Regions from separate parts of the Paenibacillus sp. NMA1017 genome, predicted to be linked through region 2. Evidence: riboswitches for the same ligand, from Rfam matches in the RefSeq annotation. Region 2 holds a riboswitch; the other holds the start of a gene.
What was found. Region 2 has a riboswitch for FMN ahead of ribE (riboflavin synthase). Riboswitches for the same ligand answer to the same signal wherever they lie in the genome.
Positions count from the first base shown of each region.

Region 1 (10,044 bases), on a different contig from region 2:
TGTGTGTATGCCTTTACAATCTGTTCATCAAAGCCTTCGCTGATCATTAATTCCTTCAAGGCTTGCATAAAAAGAGCTGGCAGGTTGTTGTACTGCGATTTTTTAATCCCAAAAAGCGTGATGCTTAAGCGGGATATATCATGCATAAACACTATATTTTTTCTTCGATTAAGTAAAAACAAGCTGGCATGCCAACTATTCAAAGGCGGATAAATATCAACTTGAAGTGGTTCCGTCTCCCATTCCTTCAGCAGTTTTTGTGTTCCTCGTATAACAAACATCGTTGTTCTCCTTTATTGACGGTCCTGTACCGCAGCGTAATTCGACATACCTAATCTCTCACATGAGGCACGTCCCAGATATCATAACACCGTATTCCAAACATCGGATTGTAAACTCTTTCAGTATAATATAGGAAAGCGGTGAATTTCCAGTAATTTGATTACATCTTACGCTGGGGTTGGAGAAAAAAATCTACTTCAGTGCCTTCAGGTTGAGAATATTTAGATCATTTCATGTGGTGGTTAAAGCAATCACCTAAGTGTGAGTAATCAATTATATTTGAGACTGATTTCATTACTTTTAACGGCACATGTTTGAGAGAATATTAATAGTAATTTTGGAGAAAGTCTTGCCTCTACAAGGTTTTCTCTTTTATCTAAAAAAGAATAGTTAATTCTAACTGAATAAAGAATATAGTAGAGTTAAGTCACATGTCAGCAGATTAACTGCTCTAAGTCAAAATCATAAGAAAATCAGTATTAAAAAGCTGACTTCTCGGGATAAAAAGTCAGCTTTTTACGATTTAGACCAAGACCTTTTCTGATTATTCACAAATGGATTGCGGTTTAAATAGTGTTTTTTATTCTTGTCTACTAACTATACTTTTAATATTTTCTTTAAATGTACTTAGTTTTTGCCCATCAATATATTGATTGTTTTCTGCGTCAATACTATTAAGACTAGCTTGTTCTTTTAACGCCTGATTGACCGCATAAACGTTTCCGTTTTTAATGTCAAACTTACCTTGATATTCACCAGCCACAAAGTAAATTGGATTAATTTTAGGATCTTGGCCCTTTTTCAAAAATAGAACGAGTTCATCGCCTTGCTTAAGGTAGGGATTGTCTGTTTTTTCAACAATATCGTCTTTTTTTATTCCTAATTGGGTAATAACAATATTTTTTTCTGATTCTGTTCCTTTAATCACATCAGTCAATTCTGCATTATACCGTGTAGAATCCTCCTCTGGTAAAGTCCCCTGAATACCTGTTATTTTTACCTGTGCAACCAAATCTACAGCATTAGTCAAAGCATCAAGTGTATCATAAGATTTACTTAGGCTTAGGCTTGTAATAACTTTGGTTTTTCCGTTTTTTTCAGGCTCAGGTTTATTCGGTGTCGCTTGTTTTGAGTCTGCAACGATTGGTGCATTATTTGTTGTTGGTTGGAGAGCATCACTTTTTACTAAATACCCAACCACACCCACAATGGCCACGGCAGCTATTGTTGTAATAATATATTTCTTCATTTAACTTACCTCCCTTATTAATAAAGATCATTAATACCAAACACATCTTCGCTAGGCTGTGGAGTGTAAATTCCCCAATTATCATAGCGTTGTGGTGTAGTTGGATACATCAAGCATTTACTAAAGTCTTCATCTAGTCCTAAGACATGTCCTAGCTCATGGGCAGCCACTGATTGTGCCTTCTGAGAAGAATAATTTTGGGTGAAGGCGGTATTGAACCAGCTATAGGAACTATAGATATAAGAAACTAAAAAGTTTATCAAATCATTAGTTCGCCCAGAAGAGTAGTAGTCGGAGACATTCATTACGAAAATTTATAAAATATTACTCACACCAAGCGCTTTTCAGACAAGCCAATACATCCCATATTGCAGTTAAAGGTTATTAGAATCAAGCTTTTCAGTTTTAACAATGTGCTTATTTTTATTACAGCCACCAGGGTTTCGAATTTTTTGCCCACCCGCAGTCAACCTTCTCACCACATTTTTATATACAAAAATGGGGCTGTACGCCTTGCTTCTCTTAGGTTTTTCAACTTTTCATCATGTTAGAGAGGTTGGGAAAAAACGCCCCTTCAAATCTCCTACGAACATTCCCCACTCAACTTCAATGGATATTTATTATGGAAATCCCCTCCACTGCTCTATATAATTCAGGTACAGTTCGTCACGCGAGCTTAATCTAAAAATTAGGGGTGTTCCACACCTATGCCACAGCATATTTTACTTATTGAAGACGATCTATCCATTGCCGAAATGCTACTCAAAGCACTCACTAAGGAAGGATACAGCCTAACCACTGCCTATGACGGGGAAGAGGGGCTTCTTGCCTTTGAACGTCATACCTATGATCTGGTACTGGTGGATTTGATGATGCCGAAAGTGGAAGGTATGGAGGTGATCCGCCAGATCCGTACCCACAGCGCCGTGCCGATTCTGATTATGTCAGCCAAGGACAGCGACGTAGATAAAGCGCTTGGATTGGGCTTTGGGGCAGACGATTATGTTGCCAAACCTTTTTCAATGCTGGAAATGACGGCTCGTATTCGGTCCGCGATCCGCAGATCTACTACATATGCCCGTCAGCAACAGCAGGAGGAACATCCGCAAGCACAAGTTTTGACCTACGGCAGTCTGCGCATTGATTTTGATCATTTTACAGTCATACGCAATGAAAACGAAATTCAGCTAACAGCTAAAGAGTCCGATATTTTGAAGCTGTTTGTAACCAATCCGAACCGGGTATTTACAAAAGCACAATTATACGGATTTATTTGGAAAGACGATTATATGGGCGACGAGAACGTGATTAACGTCCATATTCGCCGCCTGCGTGAGAAAATCGAAGAAGATCCCTCTCATCCTGTCCACATTAAAACACTATGGGGCATTGGCTACAAATGGGAGAATGGTTGATATGAACATCCAAAACATTTCTGAATGGATTATCGTCCTCATCATGTCAGTCGTTATCATATGGCTTTGGCGGGAGCGTATGGCCTATAAGCGTAAAATAAAGGATATCCGAACCCTACTAGAGCGAATAGTGACGGTGAATCATGCAGAAAAGCTGCTATATGTCACAGGTGACGTTGAACTGCAGCGACTCATGACGGAAATTAATCGACTGCTGGACTTGAATCTCAGAGTGTCTGCAGATTACAACCGTAGCCAAATTGCTATGCGCAAAATGATTTCGAATATTTCCCACGATCTCAAGACCCCGCTTACGGTTGTGCTTGGATATGCCGAGATGCTGGATGGCGATCCGACTATTTTGCCGGAAGAACGTATAAAGCTGCTATCCAAAATTCATCAAAAGACAAGCGAAGCGATTGAGCTGATCGGGAGCTTTTTTAGTTTGGCAAAGCTGGAAGCTAATGATACGGATATTCCGTTGACTCGGCTAGAGGTGGGAGAACTATGTAGACGCAGCATTTTAGAGTTTTATGACCTGCTGACTGCACAGGGGTTTACTGTGCATATTGAGATCCCGGAGCACCCCATTCATGCCTTGGGGAACGAAGGAGCGATTGGGCGGGTGCTGAACAATCTGATCTCGAATGCCATTCGCTACGGGGCAGACGGACGGACGCTCGGTCTGGCTCTATCGGAACAGCAGGATACAGTGCGTATAGAGGTATGGGATCGTGGAAAAGGCATACAGGAATCTGAGCAAGATAAAGTTTTTGAACGCATGTACACACTGGAGGACTCCCGCAATAAGGCGGTACAAGGCAGTGGACTGGGCCTTACGATTGCCAAACGCCTGGTTGAAGCGATGAACGGAGAAATTCAATTGACCAGTAGACCTTATGAGCGGACGGTCTTCTCTTTTACATTGAAGAAAATCAACTATTAATCGTACTGAACATGCTCAACTTAATAAATTTGTAAGAATCACGAAAGAAAAATGAACATTTCGCCCTTTATCCTTGAATTATCAGCAGTATACGAAGGGAGAACACCTATGACTTACGTAATACGTACACATCAGTTGACCAAGGCCCTGAAGGGCAACGAAATTGTAGCGGGAGTCAGTATGAATGTGCGCAAGGGAGAAACCTATGGCTTTCTCGGCCCTAACGGGGCGGGCAAGACAACGATGATGAAAATGATTACGAATTTACTCAAGCCGACATCGGGTGAAATTGAATTATTCGGTGAGAAATTAACGCCAAAGTCGTATCATCTGCTCGGACGGATGGGTTCGATTATTGAATACCCGATTTTTTATGACAGGCTGACGGCGCAGCAAAATCTGGAACTTCATTGTGAATACATGGGTTATTATAATAAGCAGGCTGTTCGGGATGCCCTGGAATTAGTGAATTTGCGAAATGCGGGTGACAAGCCGGTAAAAGACTTTTCACTGGGAATGAAACAGCGTCTCGGGATTGCCCGCGCTATTGCGACTAAGCCAGAGCTCCTCATTTTGGATGAACCAATTAATGGTCTGGACCCAGTGGGAATCAAGGAAATCCGCCAATTATTCCACATGCTATGCAAAGAATATGGGATGACTCTGCTCGTGTCCAGTCATATTTTAGCGGAAATAGAGCAGATTGCGGATACGGTAGGCGTGATTAATCACGGAAGGCTGATTGAGGAAGTGTCGATGGAGCAGGTGCGGGAAACCAATACAGAATACATCGAATTTACGACCAACGATTGTAAAAAGGCGACCTACGTCCTCTCCCATCATCTGAATCTGAATAATATAAGGGTGCTCAATGAACAGAGTATACGTATTTACGATTCAAATGTACCGCAGAAACAAATTACGAAGACGCTCATTTTAAATGATATAGAAGTGGATTCCATTCATCAGAAAAGCAGCACGCTGGAAGACTACTTTTTGCGGCTGTTAAACGGAGGTGATCTCCATGCTTAAATTGATGCAATTGGAGCTCAAAAAATTTCATCTGGCGGGTTATATCCGTTCAGCACTGATCGCCAATGCATGCATTCTTGGGCTGCTCTGTATCATCGCGCTGGACAGCCAAAGTACAGGAATACCCGAATTTACACAGTACACTCAGCTTCTCGATCTCATGGACATGCTGGTTCGAGGCACATTTATTGTGTTTGCCTCCGTTCTCCTGTGCCGCTTTATCGTTGGGGAATTTAAGTCCAAATCGATTACGATCCTGTTCATGTATCCGATTCACCGTCAAAAGCTGATGATCGCCAAGCTCTTGGTTGTGCTGCTGTTTACGTTCTTGTCTATTGTTATTTCGGAAATAATCATTACGGCTGCTATTCATCTGCTCAACCAGTTTTTCTTGATTGTACCGGATAACCTTACTCTTTCGATACTGGGTCAACAATCAGCACGGACGCTGATCAATGCCGTTGCTGCCAGCTTTATGGGACTGGTTCCGCTGTATATGGGAATGCGAAGATACTCTGTACCCACCACCATTGTAACCTCAATCCTGATTGTAGCATTGCTTTTCTCCAATAATAACGGCGCTACACTTAGCTCCATTGCCCCCGTGCAAATCGGCTTCTCTTTACTGGGAATGTTTGTGGCTTATGCAGCGATTCGACGTATTGAGTATAAGGATATTACCTCGTAATATGTAACTTAGTAAAGCGCTTTCGAAAAATAGATGAAAATCATTGTTAGATATACACACATTTTTCACTGGACTTCATTCTAAAACAGGTATATCCTATAGGAGAAATTAAAAAACGGAATAAGGATCTTCGGGGTAGGGTGAGATTCCCAACCGGCGGTATGGCTCATGGAGCTAAGCCCGCGACTCTGTATCTGGCAACAGGATACGGACTGATTTGGTGAGATGCCAAAGCCGACGGTAAAGTCCGGATGGAAGAAGATCGAAATATCAACATGCCGCGAAGTGGATGAATGCTGCGTTATTGGTTTTGCAGTAACTTCGTTTAACTTGCATAAAGCGGCAAGTTTATTTGATCAACCCCCGTCTTGCATGGCTTACGCCATGGACGGGGGTTTTTTGTGCCACCGGTCCTGTATTCGCAAGGAGCTAATTGAGTATGAGTCAATCTTCTACTGTACTAACATCCAAAGGTTTTGATCGTAGCTCCCACATGAAAAGCGGTTTTTGGCTGGTCGCAATTGGCGCGGCCTTGTGGGGCGCTGATCCGCTGTTTCGTATTATTTTGCTAAAATCATTTACTTCAACACAAATTGTACTAATGGAGCATGTGCTGCTCTTCCTCGCTCTGACACCGATGTTGTGGAAGCATCGTGAGGAACTCAAAACGGTACGGCTTCGTCAAGTTTTCGCTATTTTATTCGTCTCGTGGGGCGGCTCGGCTCTGGCCAGCGTGATTTTCACCATGGCACTTAGCAATGGTGATTTGAATGCTGTACTCTTACTCCAGAAGCTTCAACCCTTGGTCGCTATTGTTCTAGCCCGTATTATTTTGAAGGAAATGTTGCCGCGTCATTTTGGATTATTAATTGTCGTCGCTTTGTTCGGGACGTATCTTCTGACCTTCGGTTGGTCGCTCCCCTTCGGGCATGTTCGTGATTTTGTCCAGGTCGGTAGTCTGCTTGCACTCGGTGCAGCAGTTCTATGGGGCGGCTCGACAGTCATGGGAAGTTACTTGCTTCGTTCAATGAAATATGAAACGGTAACCTCCCTCCGCTTCATGGTGGCGCTCCCTCTGCTGATTGTCCTCACCTCTGTAGAGCATGCGCCATGGAATATGCCTGCCGGTACATGGGCGGGCGCAGCTGTGATTATCAATCTGCTATTGCAGGCATTGCTTCCGGGTCTTCTTAGCTTATTGCTGTATTACAAGGGCTTAAGTACGACCAAAGCGTCTTATGCTACGATGGCAGAATTGAGCTTTCCCATGGTGGGTGTCGTGATTAATTGGATCGCATTTCAGCAAATCGTTACTGTAGCGCAATTAACTGGTTTTATGCTCATCTGGATTACGCTCTTTATGATTTCACGTCAGCAAAAAAATTAACAGTTTAATGTCCCTTTCATGACTCATCCAAGCCAAATCGTGAAGATGCTTTTGCATCTCCGATTTGGCTTTTTATGTATTCGTATTCATATAAAACATAGTTCTTTAGACCCGTTTTTCAAAAAAAGTGTCTAAAATTTGCTACTATTCCTCGTTTCCCAAAGATTACATCTATAAAATTCGTCGGTTTCTGTCGAATAAAACAATGTAGTGATCATCAGACACAGAGGAGCAAGAACTATGACTAAAACAAAACAAACAGTTCCGTGGTGGAACAGGTTTCTCAAGCAGTTTTATTTAATGAGGACAAGATTAATAATATCTTTTTTGGCTGTGTTATTGATTCCAAGCGTACTTATCGGGTACTTTTCCTATCAGGGGGCTACGACACAACTCAGTCAGCAAATGGGCGGTTCCGTATACACGAATCTGTATCTGATCCGAAGCAATGTCAATCAGTATGTAGCGCCCATTATGAAAGACGTGGACGTTCTTACCACTGAAATCGAATCTAATTCCATTGGTTCCAACGAAGAGGCCCTTCAGAAAAAGTTGGATGTTATCGTCAAGGCTCATCCCGAGCTAGATGCTGCACTCCTCGGCAATGCGGAAGGACAGTACATTCGTACGCCGAAAAAAAAGGAGGCTGATTATGATCCAAGGGAGAGAAAATGGTACAAAAACGCGATGCAGGAGAAGGGTAAAGTAGCCGTTAGTGTTCCAGCTGTCAGCGTCACGACAGGGAATTTAGTAGTTAATGTATCAAAAACGCTGGAGGACGGTCAAGGAGCTGTTGCCCTGGCTTTGAACCTGGACAAAATGAGTGAAAGTCTGCAGTCTGTTAAGATTGGTGAACGCGGAGGACTCATTATTGTTGATTCTGATCATAAAATTGTGGCTGGAGCCGGATCAGCCTTTAAAAATACAGGCAAAAAACCAACAGACACCATGGAAGGACTTCCCGAAGTGGCGAAAACCGCCGAAAACGATACTCCTTCCATATCACAAATTCAATTCATGAATCGGGACGTGCTGGCCTTTACACTCCAGGACTCTCTCACCGGCTGGAACATTATCGCACTATCGGATTTGGAGGATTACAGTGATGCTGCCCAACCGATTTTGAAGCAAAGCCTGATTGTGATTGTCATTTCCATACTTGCCGCTGCGATTATCATTGTGCTTATGGTCCGCTCGTTCTTAATTCCGCTGCGCAAGCTGCAAGCAGGAACACGCATCGTCCGTGACGGAAATCTGACCGAACGTGTTAATCTATCCAGCAAGGATGAGTTCGGCGAACTGGCACAGAATTTTGACCAGATGACGCATTCCTTGCATACGATGGTTTCCGAGGTCAATCAAACGTCCTCCCGACTTGCTTCCTCTTCTCTGATGATCAAGGAAAGCACAGAGCAAACGACGGAGTCCGTACAACATGTAGCGGAAACGGTTATGGAATCCGCAGAAAATGCAGCGACCAGCGCCGAGGCATCCGAGCAAACCGCTAATGCCGTTGAAGAAATGGCGAAGGGTGTCAGCACTATTGCCGAATCGGCAAGCTCCATCGTAGATTCAGCAGGACAAACCGAGCATGATGTAGCCCAAGGCAGTCAAATGATCAGCCATGTGCGGACGCAAATGGACCGTATTCTGGAAGCTGTAAGCCAAACGGCTAGCCTAATGGATGAGCTATCCCAGCTCTCGGACGATGCGAAGCAGATGAATACGGCTATTGCCGCCATTGCCAAGCAAACCAATTTGTTGTCTCTGAACGCGTCTATTGAAGCTTCCAGAGCTGGCGAAGCCGGGCGTGGATTTGCCGTAGTCGCTATAGAGGTACGCAAGCTGTCTGAGCAATCCAAGGAAAGCGCGGATTCCATCAGTCAGATTATTACTCAGATGCTCGATTTGATTCAACGCTCTACCGCTACCATGAACGGTAATGTTCGTAACCAGGTAGGTGAAGGCATGCGTATTAGCCAAGATGCAGAAGGTGCATTTACGAATATTGAGCGCTCTACTTCTCATATCGTGGAACAAATTCAAAGTGTGTCCGCTGCTGCTGAACAAATCTCAGCCAGTACAGAGGAAGTCTCCGCCACCGTTACCCATTTGGCAAGCCTGTCTCGCAATTCAGCGGACAGCTCGCAGACAACATCTGCTGCTGCTCAGGAACAAATGGCGGCCATGGAGGAAATCGCCTCTTCGTCACAGGAGTTGTCCAACATGGCGCAGGATTTGCAACAGCTGGTTAAGCGATTTAAGATTTAACTTACACATTGCATCGTTGCAATTTTATGCAAGTAAGAATGAGCAGCACATCTGATTACTAGAGGATTTTGCAAAAATCCAATAAGCGACTTCCAATGAACAAGATATAGATCGAAATGGTTTAGTTCGTCAATATCTTGCACTTTGGAGCGACTGGAATCGAATTTTGCAAAATCCTGACTAACAAAAGCCTTCGACCGTATATAAATTACGGGCGAAGGCTTTTTCCATGTGAGTTCTTGGGATGCTCTCTCTTGTTTACTTATAGGGTCATCTGACCGGTTAGCTGACGGCGTCTATCTCCTTCGGGGTCGTGCTCCACCTTAATATCCTGATGGAAAATAGCTGTAGTCCGCTCTTCCCTGTCGTACATCGGCCAAGCCCCCTCGGACAGCACAGGCTTCCCGTCACGTGCAAAAGCAACCCATGCCTGCTGCATAGCTTGAGCCAGCTTCTGCATCGACGGTTGAATCTCTAATCCAAGCTTACCTAGCAGCTCCAGATTATCGAAAACAAACGCAATTTCTGCACCGTGAACCGCTTGTCCAAAAGTAGGATGCCCCGGCAATGTCCAATCAAAACGATACATCCATACAGGCGCATGCGCCGACTGCGCAACAGCAAGAGCCAATGCAGGACGCCAAAAAAATAGATCAGTCAACATTTGTGCCTGCCCCTCAATCGTAACCGGAAATGGTTCTATCAGGTCGCCGATGTCTGACATGCCTGTCATCATTTCCAATGCCTGACTCGCTGTTGACTTGTTCATTAGAT
Region 1 is NZ_JBZXYR010000001.1:1,043,384-1,053,427, forward strand. Features, by position in the region: gene AC5ELV_RS04825 (DUF6933 domain-containing protein) at 1-281, opposite strand, end outside; gene AC5ELV_RS04830 (hypothetical protein) at 863-1,531, opposite strand; gene AC5ELV_RS04835 (matrixin family metalloprotease) at 1,549-1,836, opposite strand; gene AC5ELV_RS04840 (response regulator transcription factor) at 2,239-2,946, shown strand; gene AC5ELV_RS04845 (sensor histidine kinase) at 2,948-3,892, shown strand; gene AC5ELV_RS04850 (ABC transporter ATP-binding protein) at 4,001-4,924, shown strand; gene AC5ELV_RS04855 (ABC transporter permease) at 4,917-5,612, shown strand; FMN riboswitch at 5,735-5,879, shown strand; gene AC5ELV_RS04860 (DMT family transporter) at 6,052-6,999, shown strand; gene AC5ELV_RS04865 (methyl-accepting chemotaxis protein) at 7,240-9,270, shown strand; gene AC5ELV_RS04870 (carboxylesterase/lipase family protein) at 9,533-10,044, opposite strand, start outside.
Region 1: linked by a shared signal. The riboswitch ahead of AC5ELV_RS04860 (DMT family transporter) and the one ahead of ribE (riboflavin synthase) in region 2 are both predicted to bind FMN.

Region 2 (10,044 bases):
CGGGCCATTGAGCCATCTTCCTTTATAATTTCACAAATGACCCCAGCAGGCTTGAAGCCACTGAGTCGAGCCAGATCAACAGCCGCTTCCGTGTGACCAGCACGCTGCAAGACACCCCCATCGCGAGCAATCAGCGGGAACATGTGACCAGGCTTGCGGAAATCACTTCCTGTGACTGCTTCGTCTGCCAAGGCGCGTACAGTCAAAGAGCGTTCGGCCGCTGAAATCCCCGTTGTTGTCTCCATATGATCTACCGATACCGTAAAGGCAGTACCGTGGAAATCTGTATTCTGCTCTACCATAGGATGCAATTCCAAGGCCTCGGCTCTTTGTCGTGTGATTGGCACACAGACCAACCCGCGACCTTCTGTAATCATGAAATTAATGACCTCAGGCGACGCTTTTTCAGCCAAAGCGATAAAATCGCCTTCATTTTCGCGCTGTTCATCATCCACTACAATAACGACTTTACCGTTTTTCAAGTCCTCCAACGCTTCTTCGATGGAATCCAAGCGAATCTCTTCGTCATGTTCCAACTCGCCATGCTCTATGACGTTTGCCATTGCACTTGTTTGGCTACCTCTATCCATAACACTTTCCTCCCTTATGTCTTGTGCCACGAATGCTCCTAAACAGGTTTACCATTCAATATCAGGCAAAGCCGTGTTTCGCCAAATAGTCCAAACTGAGAGGAGCTTTTTCTACTCCCTCCGCCGCTGCACCTCTGTAGTTTAAAAGTTGTTCCACATATTTGCCCAATATGTCACATTCAATATTGACGGTGTCTCCCTCACGTTTGGCTTGTAAGGCCGTTTCGGATAAGGTGTGGGGAATAATGGATACGGCAAAGGTATCTCCCGTACGCTGTGCGACTGTGAGGCTGATACCATCAATCGTGATTGACCCTTTGAGAAGAATATATTTAAATAATGTTTGATTTTTAGGCTCAATTTCGAACACAACTGCATTCTGGTCTGATGTCACTCCGCGAATCGTTCCCGTCCCGTCCACATGTCCTTGCACGATATGTCCTCCGAACCTTCCGCTCGCCGCCATCGCCCGCTCCAGATTGACTCGGCTGCCGGATCTCAACTCTTTCAGATTACTGCTGCGAAAGGTTTCCGGCATCACATCAACCTTAAAGTCTTTCGTACCGATCTGTATCGCCGTCAGGCAAACGCCATTCACTGAGACACTATCTCCTATTTTCAAATCGCCCAACACCACGGAACCCGAAATCCCCAGCACCAGCGCTTCACCGCTTTTGGAAATCGTTTGAATGCGACCCACTTCCTCGACCAATCCGGTAAACATGCCTTCACTCCTTTCCACTACATTTCAGTTTATCCCTAATTCATCAGCTATAAGCGCAAAAAACCCCCAGTTCGGATTCAATCCGTCATGGGGGTGATGAGAGTCACATTTGTAGTATACAAGCGCAGTTCATATGCATCTTAAGACGACATGAAATCATAGGTTTGCCAATAGAAAGCATGACTGAGGTTACAACCAAATACGCTCAGAACACCCATCAAAAAGAAAGCTTAAGCAAGCTATCGCCCGATGCTGTCCTACAACGAAATAAGCCGTACGCACAATTGGGTATGCTAAAAATCGGCACATGTCACGTCATGCATGCGCTTCGTATCCTTCTCCCATCCAGACTATACTGTCGGTCCCGGATTTGCACCAGGTCCACCTTCTGCTGATCATTCAGCATCCGGGTCACGGACTAAGCCATGCTGCTTCTCACCAAAACGATCCACAGACATGTCATCACCGCCGGTGGGGAATTTCGCCCCGCCCCGAAGGATCTTGCTCTTATTTAATTGAATTAACATTAAACTTGTTACGTATATTAGCACCGACTTCTAAAAAAAGCAAGTTATCTAATAGAAACTCCTGCTTTGGTTTTGACATATTGGCTGGAGAGTTCTTCAAACCAGGTTTTATCATTCATATGAAGCGCCAAGTCAATCAGATCGGCCAGTTCTTCGACTCCCAACTCTGTTGCATGGTCAAAGGTAATTATGGCTGAAGCAACCGGTCCCCGCCCTTCCTCAGAACATGCTTCATAATCCAGTCGCACATCAACATGTCCGTCAATAAACTCGCATTTCAGAAAATAAATAATTTCGCACATTAAAATGGGGCGTACCTGTGTTTCTAACACGCAATCCATCACCTTGGCAGAATAATGCTGGTTCGTCAGCGTGAATTTGTGTTCTGTCGCTGCCAGCGATGCCCGTCCAAAATCATCCGTAAACTTGAGTTCCACTGGCTTGATGTTCATAACCTTAGGGATCTGCTTCTTTATAATTTCGATTATTTCAACTGTATTCAGCTTAATCATTACCTGCACCTCATTGCATCTTAAAATTCAGAAGAAAACTTTTTAACGTGCCTCTTATAGGCCTCCACTCCTATATCGGAAATCATTACCTGTTTTTTTATGCTTCAACCCATAAACGACAAAAAAGATTCTTTGCGCAATAAGCACAAAGAATCTTGATCGAACCACCACAGTAACAGCGGCTAACAATGTTAATCGATGATTATGCAAAAAACGGAATTATAGCTCCGAAATTTCATGTTTCTTTTTCAGGATAGTCCAGCGACGCTCAATCTCCTGCTCAAAGGTAGCCAGCGTAGCTTCCTCCTTGAGTAGATGCTTCGTCTTACCCATTAATTTTAACCATTCTGCAGCTGGAATCCGTTTTCCCTTGTCTTCCGGATTGTACGTAATCGTCGTACTGCCTTGCTCTATTTCGTACAAAGGAAAGAAACAGGACTCGACTGCGGCGCCTACAATGCTGGTACCCAGTCTGTCTTCGGATTTCCAATTCAACGGGCAGGCGCACAGGATCTTACCATAGGCCGTACCCACGTTGTTCGCATACCATTGAGCCTTGGCTGCTTTGCGCAGCATATCCTGCGGATGACTTTCTGCTGCTGTAAAAGCATATGGAATGTTACAAGCAGCCATGATTTGCACGGTATCCTTGTGGTGCCCTTGCTTTCCTTTTTGCATTTTCCCTACACCCGACGTACTGGTCATGTGACCGAGCGGAGTGGAGTACGATTGCTGTGAACCTGTATTCATGTACCCCTCGTTATCATATTCCAGCATGATCAGCTTATGATTACGCAGAGCCGCACCAATCGCAGAACCCATACCAATATCCATCCCACCGTCACCACTGATCATGATAAAGGTCGGATCGTCTGACATTTCAATTTCATTACGGCGCTTCATTTCCATGTAAGCTTCCAGTGCTCCTGAAAGTGTAGCGGCTCCGTTTTGAAAAAGATTGTGGATCATCGGTTGTTTGTGTGATGTATACGGATACCCTGTCGTCGTCACATATACGCAGCCTGTCTGGAACAGCACGACAATATCCCCTTCAATACCTTTGAAAAACAGTTCCAGCGCAGACAATGCCCCACATCCTGGGCAAGCCCCGTGACCTGGTGTAAGACGGCGTGGTTTGGTTGTCAACGACCGCAGAGGTGGTACCTTGACTTTAAGCTTCCCGGTCGCCTCGTCCGGCGTAACCTGAATCAGGCCCGAACGGTAATCATTACCACGTGGCGGCTGCATAACTTGCGGCATCACCTTGTCCGGTGAACCCGGATTTATTCCATAGTAATCAAAGGGTTTCTCCGCTCGTCCGGCCTCTGCTGCCTCAATCGCAAGCTGGAAGAACGCCTCTGCATCTTCCGCATAAAAATCCTTGCCGCCCAAGCCAAAGATACGGCTCAACACAAGTGTCCGGTTTCGAGGGTCTTCCTGCAAGGCTGCCTTAATTTCATGCGTTAAATTACCGCCGTCTGCCCCATACGAATCTGCACGTTCACCTACCAGCAGCGCCTTGACATCACGTAATGCTTCCCGCAGTTGTGCGGCTGGGAACGGTCGAATGATATTCGGACGTATCACACCAGCTTTAATCCCGCGCGCACGGAGTTGATCCGCCACATCCTTAGCCGATTCAGCCGCCGAATTCAACAGGAATACCGCGACCTCAGCATCCTCCATTTGATACAAATCTAAAATCGGGTATTCCCGACCTGATAAAGCGGCATATTCTGCTGCTACCTGCTCATATACTCCTTCTGACAGCTTCAGTGCTTCGGACAGCTGAACATGATTATTCGTCAGGTCATCGCCGTTCATATGCGCGCCCACGGTAACAGGATGATCAAAATCCGTAATATTCGGATAATTTAAGTTCGGGTTAGGACCTACAAAACCGCGCACGGTCTCAGCATCGGCAAAATATTGCACTTTACGTTTTTGATGGGACGTATAGAAACCGTCATATGCGACCATTACAGGCAACCGAACATCGCTATGCTCTGCGATTTTTAGTGCCATGATGTTCATATCATACACAGCCTGTGGTGTACTTGCCGTCAAAATGACCCAGCCTGTATTCAAACCATAGTACAGGTCCGAATGATCCCCGCGAATATCCAGGGGACCACTAACAGCTCGTGTCACCAGATTCATAACCATTGGAAAACGGGTACCTGACTGAACAGGTAACTGCTCCAGCATGTACAGGAAACCTTGCGAACTAGTGGCGTTCACAACCCTCGCTCCCGCTGCGGCAGCTCCATAACAAATCCCTGCCGATCCGTGTTCTCCGTCTGCTGCAACCAGCTTAATATTATGCTGACCTCTCGTTCTCATCTGATCCAGATACTGCGCTACCTCGGTAGATGGAGTAATCGGGAAATATCCCATCATATGATAATTAATCTGCGCAGCCGCCGTAGCTGCCATTTCATTACCGGATTCGAACGTTGTCACTTGCGCGGCGCCTGTCTGTTTGAGTTCTTCCTCCAGTTTTGCCATTACGCACGCCCTCCTTCATATGCCGGAAATTGGTGGGCAACTCGATTCTGTTCCGCCCATCCCCATTGCTCGCGACGCGAGCTTAATGCCCCTGACGGGCAAATATCTACACATTTCAGACATCCTTTGCAATACTGGTAATCAATCCCTTGCAAAAATGGCATCATTCTTCCGCGTTTGTCTGCTTGCTCTTCCCATACAAAACAGTAATCCGGGCAAATCGAATCACACTTGGCACAATGGGTACATTTATCAGCTTCATATTCAGGCACATACCCCTGACGTGAACCACTAACATCTCTCGTTATGCTGTTTCCCTGAGTTGCAATAACGCCCCCCAGTAATTGCGTTTCGTATCCCAACAATGGCTGCGGACGTTCAAAAACCCGATCCTGCGCGTCATCAGTAACAGGATATACGTGCAGTTCCATTTCATCATAACCACGGTTAAACGTACGCAAATTAGGTTCCACTAACAGTGGATTTTTCTTTTCAAAGGTACTGCGTATAACCGATCTCATCGCTTCCGGGTCCAGGAAATCACAGACACGGAACAAGGCACCGAGCATGGACGTATTTAGTTTGGTTCGCTCTTCCAGTGCGATGCCCATCGCATCCACCACCGCTAATGTTCCGGATACCAGTCCCAAATCTGCCCGTATTTCTTCTGCTGGTCGCGTGGAATTAACCACTACAATCCCATCCGCTGGCAGTCCGCTGATTACATTTACCGTTTTGTATAATGTTTCATGGAAAATGCCTACCACATGCGGTTGCTCAATCGGACTGTGATCCCGAATATCGACTTCTGGCTCACAGAAACGGACGAAACTTTTAACCGGAGTTCCCTTTTTTTCCGAACCGTAGGACGAAAAATTTGAAGCATTCAGCCCCAGACCAAGCACCCCGGTTTCGGCCAACATTTTGCCAGCCAGATTAGCGCCGAGTCCACCAATGGATTCCAGCCGGATTTCAAAAAATCCGAGTCGATTTGTGCGCGTTAAAATAGACAATGTGATAAGCCCCCTTCTTTTCCAATCCTTACTGAGTTTGAATACTCATATAAAATAAATGGAAAATGCATTCTTATGAAAAGGCTATCACAACGCTTACTTTTCGAATGTGATCTTACGCACTGTAATGCCAACGTGATTGCGAAAATCAATAAACCGTCAAACAAAAGACAACAAAAGCCGCCCTGTCCAAAGACAGAACGGCTTAGGTGCAACGCTATTTAAAAAAAGATCATGTAATTAACGGTAAAATTACACGTCAAATACTTTAACTTCTTTCATTTTGTCGCCTTGTTTTACAGCATCAATGAATTCCATACCTTTGGTTACTTTACCAAATACAGTATGTACTCCATCTAAATGTGGTTGTGGAGCGTAGCAGATAAAGAATTGGCTGCCACCTGTGTTGCGGCCTGCATGAGCCATGGACAGAACGCCTTTGGCATGCTTTGTTGTATTCGTAGCTGTTTCACAGTCAATCGTGTAACCAGGACCGCCTGTACCGTTACCGATTGGACAACCACCTTGAGCAACAAAGCCCGGAATGACACGGTGGAAGCTCAAACCGTTGTAGTAGCCACTGTTTGCCAGCTTTTCAAAGTTAGCAACGGTGTTTGGAGCTTCTTCTGGGAAAAAGTCAATTTCGACGATACCGCCGTTTTCAAGATCTATTCTACCTTTTTTCATTGTTTGTATCTCCTTTTCAACCTGTTTTGAGAACTAAATAACATCAAGTTCCAGTTTACTATGAATTGCCGCACTTAGCAAAGTCTTGTCCAAAAAAAGGGGCCATTGTCCCCGGTGTATTATTACCGACTCAATGGCCTGCTTGATCTTACAATTCTAAAATTAGGACGAAACCGTAATCTTGGCGTTCGGCTGAACCGCCGGACTGGCTTGATCACGAATCAAGCGCTGTGGCACAACATCGTTGCGTACGATGTCCTCGTAGGTTTCCCGACGAACCACCAACTCGGCCTCACCGTTGTTGACAAATACAACTGCTGGTCGGCGTATCCGGTTATAATTGCTCGCCATGGAGTAGTTATAAGCTCCGGTTGAAGCAACAGCGAGCAAATCGCCGCTATTTATACGAGGCAGCTCTACATCCCAAATCAGCATATCGCCGCTTTCACAGCATTTGCCCGCAATGGACACCGTCTCTTCGTTCGCATCCTGCGCTCGATTAGCCAGCATCGCTTCATACTTGGCCTGATACAGTGCAGGGCGTGGATTATCTGTCATCCCGCCATCTACCGAGACATATTTACGTACCTGCGGAATATTCTTGATGCTTCCTACCGTATATAGGGTCGTGCCTGAATCCCCTACAATACTGCGTCCCGGCTCAATCCAAATTTCTGGAAGTTCATCGTAAAGTCCTGAAAAATAAGTTTTCACCGCTTCGCCTATAGCCTGTACATAGGTGGATACTTTCAGCGGTGTGTCCTCCTCTGTGTAGCGAATGCCAAATCCCCCACCCAGATTAATCACTTTGAAAGAAAACTGAAGCTGTTCCTTAATTTCTCTGGAAAAAGCTGCAACCCGTTCAGCAGCCATTTGGAAGCCATTCACTTCGAATATTTGCGAACCGATATGAGAATGTACCCCCAGCAGGTTAAGATGGTCCAGCTTGATAGCCTGTTCCACTGCTTGGCGTGCTGTACCGTTCCCAATGTCAAAGCCAAATTTCGAATCTTCTTGACCTGTGGCCATATATTCATGCGTATGCGCCTCAACCCCTGGTGTAACCCGCAGTAAGATATTCACCTGCTGTTCTTTCTCGGAGGCAAGGGCCTGCAACAAATGCAACTCCATTTCGCTATCGACGACGAAGCAGCCAATTTGCGCATCTAACGCCATTTCAATTTCTTCCGGTGTTTTGTTATTGCCGTGAAAATGGATTCGCTCTGCCGGGAACCCTGCTTGTAGCGCAGTAAACAATTCTCCACTGGAAACTACGTCAAGCGACATCCCTTCTTCAGCAGCTAAAGCGCACATCGCCATAACACAAAACGCTTTGCTTGCATAAGCAACTTGAAACTTCAATCCGGTTTCACGAAAAGCTTCTATGAATTCCCGGCAGCGCCGGCGGACTAACTGTTCGTCAACAATATATAGCGGCGTGCCAAAACGCTCTTTCAAAAGCGTTGTATCACAACCGCCGATCTCCAAATGTCCATTGCTGTTAATTTTACTGCTTCCATGCAAATACATGTTCTGGCGCCTCTCTTTCTGGAACAAGCTAGTCATATTCCATCGAATGTTTACACCAGTATAGCAAAAAAAACATCAAGAACAATGGATTTTTATGCAGATCATTTATATTAATGCTCCTGTCCATTGCCTGAGTTCGAATCTGTGTCGGCATCCGTATTGGGCATACGCGTATTGTCCCTCGTTTTGTTAGATGACGGGCGGTTAGGCGCATCTAGTACAGGCATACGGAACAAGATGGAAGCTAACGCTTTGGCATTAAAAGGAATGAACGGCCACAAATACGAAGAATTATATGACCGATGTAGCGTCAGCATCAAAATGATCAGTGTCGTACCCACGACAAAGCCCGGTACGTGAAAAATAGCAACCGCAACCAGTAGGAATAGTCGAATCAGTCTATTCGCCAGTCCCAGCTCGTAGCTCGGTGTTGCGAACATTCCTATGGCAGCGACAGCCATATACAGCACGACCTCATTCACGAAAAGTCCCGTCTGAACCGCTATGTCACCGACCAGAATGGCTGCGATCAAGCCCATAGCGGAAGCCAGTGGTGTTGGAGTATGCACAGCCGCCATTCGCATAAGATCGACCCCTAGTTCCACGATGATAAACTGAGCAATCAGCGGAAGATGTGCTTCCTTTTGAGGACCGATAAAATCGAGAAACGCCGGTTTTAATTCGGGATTGATGACCATTAGCAGCCACATCGGAAGCAGAAACATCGAGGCGAATATGCCTAAAAAACGTACCCAGCGCAAATAACTTCCCATAAAAGCGGTTTGCCGATTCTCTTCCGCATGCTGGCACAAGTCAAAAAAAGTGGTAGGCAAGATCATCACGCTGGGTGAGGTATCGACGAAAATAACGAGCCTTCCTTCCATAATATGCGAAGCCACGACATCTGGTCGCTCCGAATATCGTACTAATGGATATGGATTCCAACCTTTATTGATAATCGTCTCCTCTAATTGCTTATCTGCCAGCGGAATACCATCCAAATTAACATTTTTAATTTTGTCTCGTACAGTATCAACCATCACCTTATCCACAATATCGTCAATGTAGCCCAAACATACGTCTGTTCGGGTTCGACGTCCGACCTGCATAGCCTCAAATTTAAGCCCTGGGTCCCGCAAGCGTCGGCGCACCAAACCTACATTAGTAAGCATTGTTTCAGTAAACCCGTCGCGGGCACCGCGCACAACCCGCTCCAAAGAAGGTTCCTCCGGACTACGCACCGGATAATTACGGGTATCCAGAATAAGGGAAAAACGCTCGCCTTCCATGAAAAAGGCACTCATCCCTGTCAGTACCTTGTTAATGACGACTGACATCTTATCTGTCTTCTCCACCTGAATATGTGGAATAAAGTTTTCGAAATACGCTTGTAATCCATCCGAAGAGAGATTATCCGGCGTCAGATAGGTGAGCCGCTTTAGCACTTCAAGCATGATTTGATCCTTCGCAAAGGTATTTAGGAACAGATATCCGGTATGACGCCCTCCCAGTGTCATTTCCCTGAATACGACATCAAAGGTCTCCCCCAAACCTAATACTGTTTCAAGTGTATTCTTGTTATCTTTCATCCTCGGCGATATATTATCTTCGGCCTGCCAGTAGCGAACGGACTCCTCTACGTTATCAGATCGCTCACTCTCTTTTTTGTGTTTAAAACGTGCAGATTCCTGCTCCTGCTTTTCCTGCCATGGACTCAACTTTTCTTCGCCAGTATGATATTCCTTTCCGATTACCCCGTCTTCTTGATGCTGCTCCCGATGCCCTTGATCCGCTCTGTGATCCATATTCCTTGCCCCCTTCGCTTTCGTTGTTAACGGTTGTATACAAACCAGTCAAATAAGGAACCCGTCACCTTTCCAAGCACCATTGCCATTAGCAGACCGAGCATATACACGGTCATGTGGAGTCGCTTGGCGAGTATAGGTAGGAGAT
Region 2 is NZ_JBZXYR010000002.1:259,109-269,152, forward strand. Features, by position in the region: gene ribB (3,4-dihydroxy-2-butanone-4-phosphate synthase) at 1-590, opposite strand, end outside; gene ribE (riboflavin synthase) at 652-1,314, opposite strand; FMN riboswitch at 1,644-1,817, opposite strand; gene AC5ELV_RS06195 (IDEAL domain-containing protein) at 1,886-2,353, opposite strand; gene AC5ELV_RS06200 (thiamine pyrophosphate-dependent enzyme) at 2,573-4,861, opposite strand; gene AC5ELV_RS06205 (2-oxoacid:acceptor oxidoreductase family protein) at 4,861-5,874, opposite strand; gene AC5ELV_RS06210 (peptidylprolyl isomerase) at 6,127-6,561, opposite strand; gene lysA (diaminopimelate decarboxylase) at 6,724-8,091, opposite strand; gene AC5ELV_RS06220 (spore germination protein) at 8,202-9,896, opposite strand; gene AC5ELV_RS06225 (stage V sporulation protein AB) at 9,923-10,044, opposite strand, start outside.